DNA from 3 places in the Mesorhizobium sp. WSM4935 genome. Region 3 is predicted to be linked to each of the others. Evidence: predicted binding sites of a transcription regulator. Region 3 holds the regulator's gene; each other region holds the start of a gene.
What was found. Region 3 encodes PhoB, which activates phosphate uptake and scavenging genes when phosphate is short. Its sites were predicted from a motif close to TGTCATNNANCTGTCAT; they were not measured.

Region 1 (3,275 bases), on a different contig from region 3:
GTACCGAGGCCAGCGACATCGCTTCCCATTTCTCCGAGAGGTTGTTCTTGTCGTTCGGCGCGCCATTGTGCAGGCCGAAGCGGCCGAGCTCGCCCTTGTCATTGATGTCGATGAAGGAGGTCAGCTTGGCCGGCGTCACCGACGGGTCGAGCACGCCCTTCGGCGCGACCGGCTTGTCGGCGGCGTCGAACGATCCGTTGGCGATGTCGGTGGCGGCCGATAGGTCGACGATCTCGATCTTGCGGTAGACCGACTCGGCGTCCTTCAGACCCTGGCCGTTGCCCGAGTCGCGCGCCAGCATCAGGAAGCTCTTGTCGGAGAGCGCGACGATCTCGCTCTGCGCGGCGACCTTGGTCTTGCCCTTGGCGTCCTTGAACACCGGCAGCGGCACGACATATTCATGCGCCAGCTTGAGATGGGCGAGATCGGAGGCGTCATAGACCAGCGCGCGGGTGTTCTGGCGGGTCGAACCGGAATCGCCGCCGTCCTGGCGGGCCGCCGACTGCAGCACGGCGATCAGGAACTTGCCGTCCGGCGTCATCGACATGCCTTCGAGGCCCTGGTTGTTCTGGCGGCCGGTCTCCGGATCCTTCGGATCTGGCTCGGCCGCGCCCGGGCCGGGGTTGTCGGAAGCGAAGTTCGGCCTACCGTGGCGCATCGGCACCAGGGCCGCCGGCGGCTGCGTCGCCGACATCAGCCGGCCCTCGGCCGAGAAGCGGTAGATGTTCGGACCATATTCGTCGGAGATGAACATGGTGCCGTCGGGCAGGCGCACGATCGCCTCGTCGTCGAGCGCCAGCTTGCCGTTTTCGGCCTGCGGCAGGATCGGCATGTCGCCGGCGGCTTCGCGCACGCCGTTGAGCGGATCGAGTCCGGTCGCATCGGCGCCCTTGTCGTCGGTCAGAAGCATGGTGTCGGCGAGCGTCGCCTTGACGCCGGTCTGTTCCTGTCCGGCGGCGGGCGCCGCGCCGGGAGCAGTCGGGGTCAGCTCGATCGAGATGGTGTTGAGGCGCGGGCGATAATCGGTGGTGCCGACGACGTTGTAGCCGCGATCCGGCAGCAGCCAGAGCGAACCCCTGTAGCCCTCGCCGTCGCGGGCCCAGGACTTGGTGTCGATCGCCATGCCGGAACCCGAACCGAAAGTCTCGCCGAACTTGTCCTTCTGGCTGGCCGGAATGCGGCCGACGCCGACAAGCCCCTTGTTGACATAGGCGACGCCATCGGCGAGCGCCGGGGTCATGGCGGTGAACAGAGCAAGCGCCGCGCCGAGCGCGGCGGTTCGGTTGAGGTGTTTCATCGATATCCCCTTCTTGACGAGCAGAGCGGCCATTGGCTCAAAAGGGCGCGGCATCGACGTGCGGCCTGCCCTTGCCGTCGAGCGGTCTAGGACGTGAACGTGATGGTTGCGTGACAGGCTGGGACTCTCCTTCCCCCCTTGTGGGGGAAGGTGGCCGCGAAGCGGCCGGATGAGGGGTGCTCCAGGGAAAGCCGACGTTTCACTCCCCTGGAACACCGCTCATCCGTCTCGGCGCTAACGCGCCGATCCACCTTCTCCCACAGGAGGGAGAACGGAAAGCGCTTCCGCCTCAATCGCTCTCTCTTGCGACCAGCTCCAGCGGCCAGACCTCGCGGATGATGCGTGTGCCTTCGGGGCCGGCGAAGGCGGGAAGGGCGGCGAGCAGCATCTCGGCCAGCCTCCGGCCCATCGGCTCCAATGCCGGACGAAAGGCGGTCAGCGCGGGCGAGAAATAGCGGCAGAGCGGGGTGTCGACGATGACGGTCACCGCGATATCGTGACCGGGCCGGATGCCCATCTCAGCCAGCGCCTTGCAGCCGCCGAGCGCCATCGCGTCATTGTTGAAGATGATGGCCGTCGGCCGGTCCTTGGAGACCATCACGCGCGGCGTCACCTGGTAGCCGCCAGCCTCGTTGATGAAGCCGTCGGCGATCAGGCCGGGATCGACCTCGATGCCGTGCCGCTTCAGCGCCTTGCGATAGCCGTCTAGAAAGAGATAGCCGAAATTGAGGTTGAGCGCCGGGCGAATGGCGGCGATGCGGCGGTGGCCGCGCGCGACCAGCCTGTCGACCGCATCGCTGCCCGCCTTCTCGAAATCGAGGTCGAGGGAAGGGTAGGCCTTGCCGCCCGAGCGGCTGCGGCCGAGCGTTGCGAAGGGAAAGCCTCTCTCGGTCAGGTAGTCGATGCGTTCGTCCTCGCGGCGCGTCCAGGCCAGCACCACCGCGTCGGCGCGGCGGGTCTCGACGACGCGGCGCAGGCGCTCCTGCTGATAGTCGCCCGGCGCGCCCATGACCACGATCAGGTCGAGCCCGCTTTCAGCCAGTCGCGCCTGCAGGCCGGTCAGGAACGGGATGAAGAAGGGTTCGCCATATTGCTGGTCGCCCGGATGCGGCTGCAGCATGAAGGCGATCGAATGGGTGGCGCCTTGCCTCAGGCTGCGGCCGGATTGGTTTGGCGAATAATTGAGCGCCCTTGCCGCTTCCAGCACGCGCTTGCGCGTTTCCGCATTGACGTCGGCGCGGCCGTTCAGCGCCCGCGATACGGTGCCGATCGAAATGTTCAGATGACGCGCAAGGTCGTGGATGCTGGACGCCAAGGACGGTTCTCCCCCTGCCTTGGCTAGCACCGGCTGCCGCTCAGGCCAAGGCTTCGGGACGATTTTTGCGCGCAGCCGATTGACATTCTAAGCTATCGGGTGTGTTCTCGTAAACGTTTACGGAAAACGTTTACGGTGATGCCGTGGATGCCGTGACACTCGGCCTGGAGGGGCCGAGCCGAGGAGGAGCGCTGGATGATGAAGGTCGTCCTGGTCGGGTGCGGAGCCATGAGCAAGCACTGGCTCGATGCCGCAAGGCGGATCGACGGGCTTGCCATTGCCGGCCTTGTCGACCTCGATGCCGAGCGGGCGAAGGCGAGGGCGCGCGAGTACGAGCTCTCCAATGCAGTGATAGGCACCAGCCTCGACGCCGTTCTCGATGAGACGAAGCCCGACGCCGTATTCGATGTCGTGGTCCCGGCAGCCCGCCGCGAGGTCGCGCTTTCGGCCTTTGCCCATCATTGCCATCTGCTCACCGAAAAGCCGCTGGCCGACAGCCCCGAGAACGCGCGCGCCATCGTCGAAGCGGCGCGTCGTGCGGGTCGCGTCCACGCCGTCGTGCAAAACCGCCGCTATGTCGCCAATGTCAGGCGGATCCGGCGCTTCCTGGACTCCGGGGCCATCGGCAAGCCGACCAGCATCCATGCCGATTTCTTCATCGCG
Region 2 (3,275 bases), on a different contig from region 3:
AGCTGATGCGGGTGATGACGGCCGCCGGCTATACGGTGGCGACGCAAGGCTTTCCGGCCTGAACAGTGGATTAGTCGGGGCGCCCGGTCTATCTGGTGCGCTTGGGCAAAATCCTGGATTGGCGTGATGAAAGACTATGAGCACCCCTTCTTCCGGCCACTTTGGCGCCGCATCGCCGTCGTGGCGGTCTGCCTTGTTTGGTCGGTGATCGAGTTTGCGTCCGGCACGCCGTTCTGGGGCGTCATCGCGCTCGGCTTCGCCGGCTACGCCGTGTGGCAGTTTTTCTATCTCTACAGGCCGGCCGAGGAGACGAAGCCTCCGGCCGAGCCGAAGGAATGATCCAAAGGAGGCCAGCATGTCGAAACTTCTCGTCAAGGCCGACAAGGGCCATGGCCACGTCGCCCACGTCACGCCACAGAGCGCCGGCTGGACCTATGTCGGTTTCGATCTGCATCGGCTGAAAGCGGGCGAGATGGCGTCGGGCAAGACGGGCGAGCGCGAGGTTTGCCTCGTCTTCGTCACCGGCAAGGGCAAGGTCTCGGCCGGCGGCAAGGACCTCGGCCTGCTGGGCGAGCGCATGTCGCCCTTCGAGGGCAAGCCGTGGTCGGTCTATGTGCCGCAAGGCACCGACTGGTCGGTGACCGCCGACACCGAGCTGGAGCTCGCCGTCTGCTCGGCGCCGGGCTTAAACGGCGGCCTTCCCGTCCGCGTCATCGGACCTGACGATCTCGGCCAGGAGGTGCGAGGCAAGGGCACCAACACGCGCTATGTCACCAACATCCTGCCCGAGGGCAAACCGGCGGATTCGCTGCTGGTGGTCGAGGTGATCACGCCCGGCGGCCACACGTCGAGCTATCCGCCGCACAAGCACGACCAGGACAATCTCCCGGCCGAATCCTATCTCGAGGAGACCTATTACCATCGCCTCAACCCGCCGCAGGGCTTTGCCTTCCAGCGCGTCTACACCGATGCCGACCGCAACGGCGTGCGCGAGCTGGACGAAGCGATGGCGATCGAGGACGGCGATGTCGTGCTGGTGCCCAAGGGCTACCACCCCTGCGCGGCATGCCACGGCTACGACCTCTATTACCTCAACGTCATGGCCGGACCGAAGCGGACGTGGAAATTCCACAACGCGGCCGAGCATGAATGGCTGATGAAGGCCTGACCGGCGGATTGGTCCAGTCCGGAAAAATCGTCGGCTAACGAGCTCTGTGCTGGACTTGCCTTCGAAAACCCATGAAAGCTTCGTCAATCCGTCATGGAAATCACCTATGGCAGCGGTTCCGGTGCATGTCGCCGCAAGCGCTCCGGCGTTTTTGGGTCCACGACTTGCCGAAACAATGACTTGAAGCGCGTCGCATGATCCTTCGGGGCGCAGCGCGCTTGACGAGGAACGCCGATGCGCTACGCCATCTACTACACCCCGGGGCAGGACGAGCAGCTGGCGCGCATTGCCGCCAACTGGCTGGGCCGCGACCCGTTCGGCGCGGCGACGCGGCCGGTGGAGGCCGTGGGCGATCTGTCGGCCGCGGAAGTCGCCTTCCACACCGCCTCCGCCAGGCGTTACGGGTTCCATGCCACGCTGAAGGCGCCGTTCCGGCTGGCGCCAAACGAGACGGAAGCCTCGCTGCGCGCCGCGCTCGACAGTTTCGCCGAGGCGACGCCGCCGGTCGTTATCCCGCGTCTAGTCGTCGGCCAGATCGACGGCTTCTTCGCGCTGGTGCCGGAAACGCAGTTCGCGCCGCTCAACGATTTCGCCGGCGAGGTGGTTCGCGCCTTCGATCGGTTCCGCGCGCCGCTGACCGAGGCCGAGATCGAACGCCGCAGCCCCGATGCGCTGAAGCCCGACGAGTTCCGCAACCTCTGCCAATGGGGCTATCCTTACGTCTTCGACACATTCCGCTTCCACATGACGCTGTCGGGGCGCGTCGGGCCGGAGGAAAGCCCACGTCTGCGTGCTGCGATCGATGGCCTGTTTGCCGATGTGCTGCGGCAGCCGGTGCCGGTGGATGCGCTGACATTGTTCGTCGAAAGCGAGCCCGGCGCCCCGTTCATGGTGCTTTCCCACCATGCGCTTGGCCGCGGCCCGGCCCGCAAAACCGCCTAGGGCGGATCAGCGGAAACGCTGAACCGCCCTGTCTTTAGTTTTTACGCAATTCCGGACGGAAAACCGCAAAGCACTTTTCCTGGAATTGCTCTGATTTGATCGCCGACCGTTCGAGATAGGACCGCCCGAGATGACCGCCGAAACCGTTCTCACCAATGCCCGCATCGTGCTGCCCGACGAAATCGTCGAGGGCTCGCTTCTGTTGCGCGACGGCCAGATTGCCGCCATCGAGCCGGGGGCCGCCCGCACCGGCGAGGACATGAGCGGAGACTACATCATCCCGGGCCTTGTCGAGCTGCACACCGACCATCTCGAAGGCCATTACGCGCCGCGTCCGAAAGTGCGCTGGAACCCGATCGCCGCCGTGCTCGCCCATGACGCGCAGGTCGCGACGGCCGGCATCACCACCGTGCTCGACGCCTTGCGCGTCGGCATGGACGAGGACGCCGACCTGAAATCCGACGATGTGCGCAAGCTGGCCGACGCGATCGAGGACAGCGTCAAGCAGGATCGGCTTAGAGCTGACCATTTCATCCACCTGCGCTGCGAGGTTTCCGCACCCGATTGCCTCGAGGCCTTCGCCAATTTCGAGACCGACGAGCGGGTGAAGCTCGCCTCGCTGATGGACCATGCGCCTGGACAGCGCCAGTTCGTCAATCTTGAGACCTATGCCTATTACTACCAGCGCAAGCTGAAGCTGACCGACCGCGATTTCCAGAAATTCTGCGAGAAGCGGATGGCGGAATCGGCCCGCAATTCCGGTCCGAACCGTGTCTTCATCTCGGCCGCCTGCCATGAGCGCGGCATCGTGCTGGCGAGCCACGACGATGCAACCGCCGGCCATGTCGACGAAGCGGTCGAGCAGGGCGTGCGCGTCGCCGAGTTCCCGACGACGGAAGAAGCGGCCAAGGCCTCGAAGGCGGCGGGCCTCGGCGTGCTGATGGGCGCGCCGAACGTCATGCGCGGCGCCTCGCATTCCGGCAATGTCTCGGCGCGCACGCTTGCCGCCGACGGCCTGCTCGACATCCTGTCCTCAGACTACATCCCCTTCAGCCTGATCCAGTCGGCCTTCTTCCTCGGCGATGTCGTCGAAGGGATTTCGCTGCCGCAAGCGGTCGCCATGGTGTCGAAGAACCCGGCCGAGGCGGTCGGCCTCACCGACCGC
Region 3 (3,275 bases):
CATCCTGCTCGACGAGCCGGCCTCGGCGCTGGATCCGCTGTCGACGGCCAAGATCGAGGAACTGATCGACGAATTGCAGGCCGACTACACGATCGTCATCGTCACCCACAACATGCAGCAGGCGGCGCGCGTGTCACGGCAGACGGCGTTCATGTATCTGGGCGAGCTGGTGGAGTTCGACCGGACCGAGAAGATCTTCACCTCGCCCCGCGAGAAGCGCACGCAGGACTATATCACCGGCCGCTTCGGCTGAGCTCATACGAGGACATCATCATGGCCGAACATACCGTCGCCGCCTTCGACGAGGATCTGAGGCAGATCAGCCGGCTCATCAACGACATGGGCGACCTTGCCGGCTCAATGGTCGGCGCCTCGACCAAAGCGCTGCTCGAAAGCGACAATGCGCTGGCGCAGCGCGTCGTCTCCGACGACGCCATCATGGACGCAAGGCAGCGCGAGCTCGACGACCGTGCCATCACGTTGATCGCCAAGCGCCAGCCGATGGCGGACGATCTTCGCAACGTGGTCGGCTCGATCCGCATGGCGGGCGACCTCGAGCGCATCGGCGATCTCGCCAAGAACATCGCCAAGCGCGTCGGCTCGGTCGGCGTCAGCGCCGCGCCGCGGGACCTCACCCACTCGATCGATTCCATGGCGCAGATGGTGCTGATCCAGGTTCAGGGCGTGATCCAGGAATATACGGTGGGCGACGCTACGGCGCTGGCCAAGCTTCGCAACGACGACGAACGCATCGACGTCAAATACACGTCCGTCTTCCGCGAGCTGTTGACCTACATGATGGAGGATCCGCGCAACATCACCGCTTGCACGCATCTTCTGTTCTGCGCCAAGAATCTGGAGCGCATCGGCGATCATGTGACCAACATCGCCGAGAACGCCTACTATGTGCTGACCGGCACGCAATTGCCCGCCAATCGTCCGAAGCAGGACGAGACCGCAATGTCGGCGCCGGCGGCCTGACGAAAAGGTTACCCCGATGATCGCGCCACGCATCATGGTGGTGGAGGACGAGGAGCCGCTGGGGGTGCTGCTCCGCTACAACCTCGAATCCGAGGGTTACCAAGTCGAAGTGGTGACCCGCGGCGACGAGGCCGAAATCCGCCTCCAGGAAAACGTTCCCGACCTGCTCGTGCTCGACTGGATGGTGCCGGCGGTTTCCGGCATCGAGCTCTGCCGTCGCCTCAGGATGCGGCCCGAAACCGAGCGGCTGCCGATCATCATGCTGACGGCGCGGGGCGAGGAAAGCGACCGCGTGCGCGGCCTTTCGACCGGCGCCGACGACTATCTGGTCAAGCCGTTCTCGACGCCGGAGTTCATGGCGCGCGTCAAGGCGCTGCTGCGCCGCGCCAAGCCGGAGGTGCTGTCCAGCGTGCTCAAGGTCGGCGACATCGTGCTCGACCGCGAATCGCACCGCGTCTACCGCAAGAAGAGCGAGATCAGGCTCGGCCCGACCGAGTTCCGGCTGCTCGAATTCATGATGCGGCATCCCGGCCGCGTGTTCTCGCGCAGCCAGCTGCTCGACAATGTCTGGGGCGAGACGATCTATATCGACGAGCGCACCGTGGACGTCCATGTCGGGCGCCTGCGCAAGGCGGTCAACAACGGCCGCATGCCGGACGTCATACGTACCATTCGGGGGGCGGGCTACGCGATCCGCGAGGACTAGGGATATGCTGATATTCAGGTGATGCCGGCCTGCGAATGGCGGCTTCCTGCGCTTCCGGTACTCACGTACCCAAAAGTACGCTCCGTTCCGGTTCTCGGAATCCACCATTCTCGACTCGGCCTGACCTGAATCTCAGGATATCCCAGCGCTCGCATTTTTCGGTCCTACTTAGGCCACGTTCTTCCCGACGGTGCCGGCTCTTGCCTGGCCTCCCGGCGCGAAAATCTCCTGGTCGACGAAGGTCAGCGCGCGCATGGCGCAGCCTTCGCGGATCAGCGGCAGCTCGTTCGGCTCGGTGTCGAAGGAGATCGATTCGGAATGCTGGCCGCCGGCGGTCTGTGCGATCGCCTTCCTCAGCGCGGGCTCGATCAGGTCGAAGGCGGCCGCGCTGACGCCCACCATGGCGACGGGCGCCGGGTCGATCAGGGCGAACAGGCTGCCGAGGCCGAAGCCCAGCGCCTCGCCGGCCCGGCGATAGGCCTCGCGCTCGGGGCCGTCCTGTTGCCGGGCCTTTGCGGCAAGCGCGCGCATGTCGGCGTCGCCGACATCCGTCGGCGCGGCATCCTCGCTTATGCCCATGGCGCTGCGCCAGATGGCGTAATTGCCGGCATAGGCCTCGACGCAACCGCGCCGGCCGCAGCGGCAAAGCGCGCCGCCGGGCCGATGGATCATGTGCCCGAACTCGCCGCCCGAGGAATGTGTGCCGGTGAACAGCGCGCCCTTCAGCACCAGACCCATGCCGATACCGTGCGAGAGCAGGATGGCGATGAAGTCGTCGCGATAGCGTTCAGGATCGCGCCATTGCAGGGCGACCGCCATCATGTTGCAGTCGTTCTCCGTTGTGGCGGGGATGCCGAATTCCTTCTCAAGGATGTCGGCAAAGGGGATGTCGGTCAGCGGCGTGATCGGCGACCACAGCATGGCGCGTGAATGGGTATCGGTGATGCCCTGAATGCCCATGGCGATGCGGGCGACGCTGCCGACGTCAAGGTCGGGATCATGCAGCCGGCGCCGGACGATCGCCAGGCATTCGCCGATCAGCTCGTCGCGGGGCATGACGAGCGTGTCCAGGCGCAGCTGCTCCTCGGCAACCACCTGGCCGGCATAGTCGATCACAGCGACTGACAGGAAGTTCAGCGACAGCACTACTGTCAGCACTGCAGCGGCTTCGGGATTCAGCGCCAAGCCGATCTGCGGCCGGCCGCGTTTCAACGCCGTCGGCTCGCTGGCCTTGCTTTCGCTGAGAATGCCCTCCTGGATCAGGTCGGCGGAGATCGCCGAAATGGTTGAGTGGCTAAGCCCGGTGGTGGCGGCAATCTCCGTGCGCGACGGCTGGCCGGCGCGGCGCACCGCCGAAATCACCATGGCGCGGTTGCGCCGGCGCAAATCGTCGTGGCGGATTCCCACCGACATTGTCTCGCACGTCCTCCCGAGTCACCGCGGCCTTGTGATGATGCCATGGCCTGTCGCTGACACGCTACACGGTTCACCATTTACCGAAAACGGCGAACCGTCTGTCTTTTTGTTCCGACGCAATTCCGGGCGGAAAACCACTGCGTACTTTTCCTGGGATTGCTTGTCGATTGTG

Region 1: a site for PhoB is predicted at 1,397-1,413, ahead of P9273_RS06535 (esterase-like activity of phytase family protein). Genes of this name have one in related genera too.
Region 2: a site for PhoB is predicted at 1,247-1,263, ahead of P9273_RS24715 (DUF1045 domain-containing protein). Genes of this name have one in related genera too.

What each region holds. Positions count from the first base shown of each region.
Region 1 covers NZ_JARTVR010000002.1:466,508-469,782, reverse strand. The annotation lists gene P9273_RS06535 (esterase-like activity of phytase family protein) at 1-1,297, opposite strand, end outside; gene P9273_RS06530 (LacI family DNA-binding transcriptional regulator) at 1,587-2,612, opposite strand; gene P9273_RS06525 (Gfo/Idh/MocA family protein) at 2,808-3,275, shown strand, end outside.
Region 2 covers NZ_JARTVR010000013.1:90,152-93,426, forward strand. The annotation lists gene iolE (myo-inosose-2 dehydratase) at 1-62, shown strand, start outside; gene P9273_RS24705 (DUF3329 domain-containing protein) at 127-339, shown strand; gene iolB (5-deoxy-glucuronate isomerase) at 356-1,168, shown strand; gene P9273_RS24715 (DUF1045 domain-containing protein) at 1,403-2,110, shown strand; gene P9273_RS24720 (alpha-D-ribose 1-methylphosphonate 5-triphosphate diphosphatase) at 2,241-3,275, shown strand, end outside.
Region 3 covers NZ_JARTVR010000015.1:117,361-120,635, reverse strand. The annotation lists gene pstB (phosphate ABC transporter ATP-binding protein PstB) at 1-253, shown strand, start outside; gene phoU (phosphate signaling complex protein PhoU) at 274-981, shown strand; gene phoB (phosphate regulon transcriptional regulator PhoB) at 998-1,687, shown strand; gene P9273_RS26575 (ROK family protein) at 1,856-3,100, opposite strand.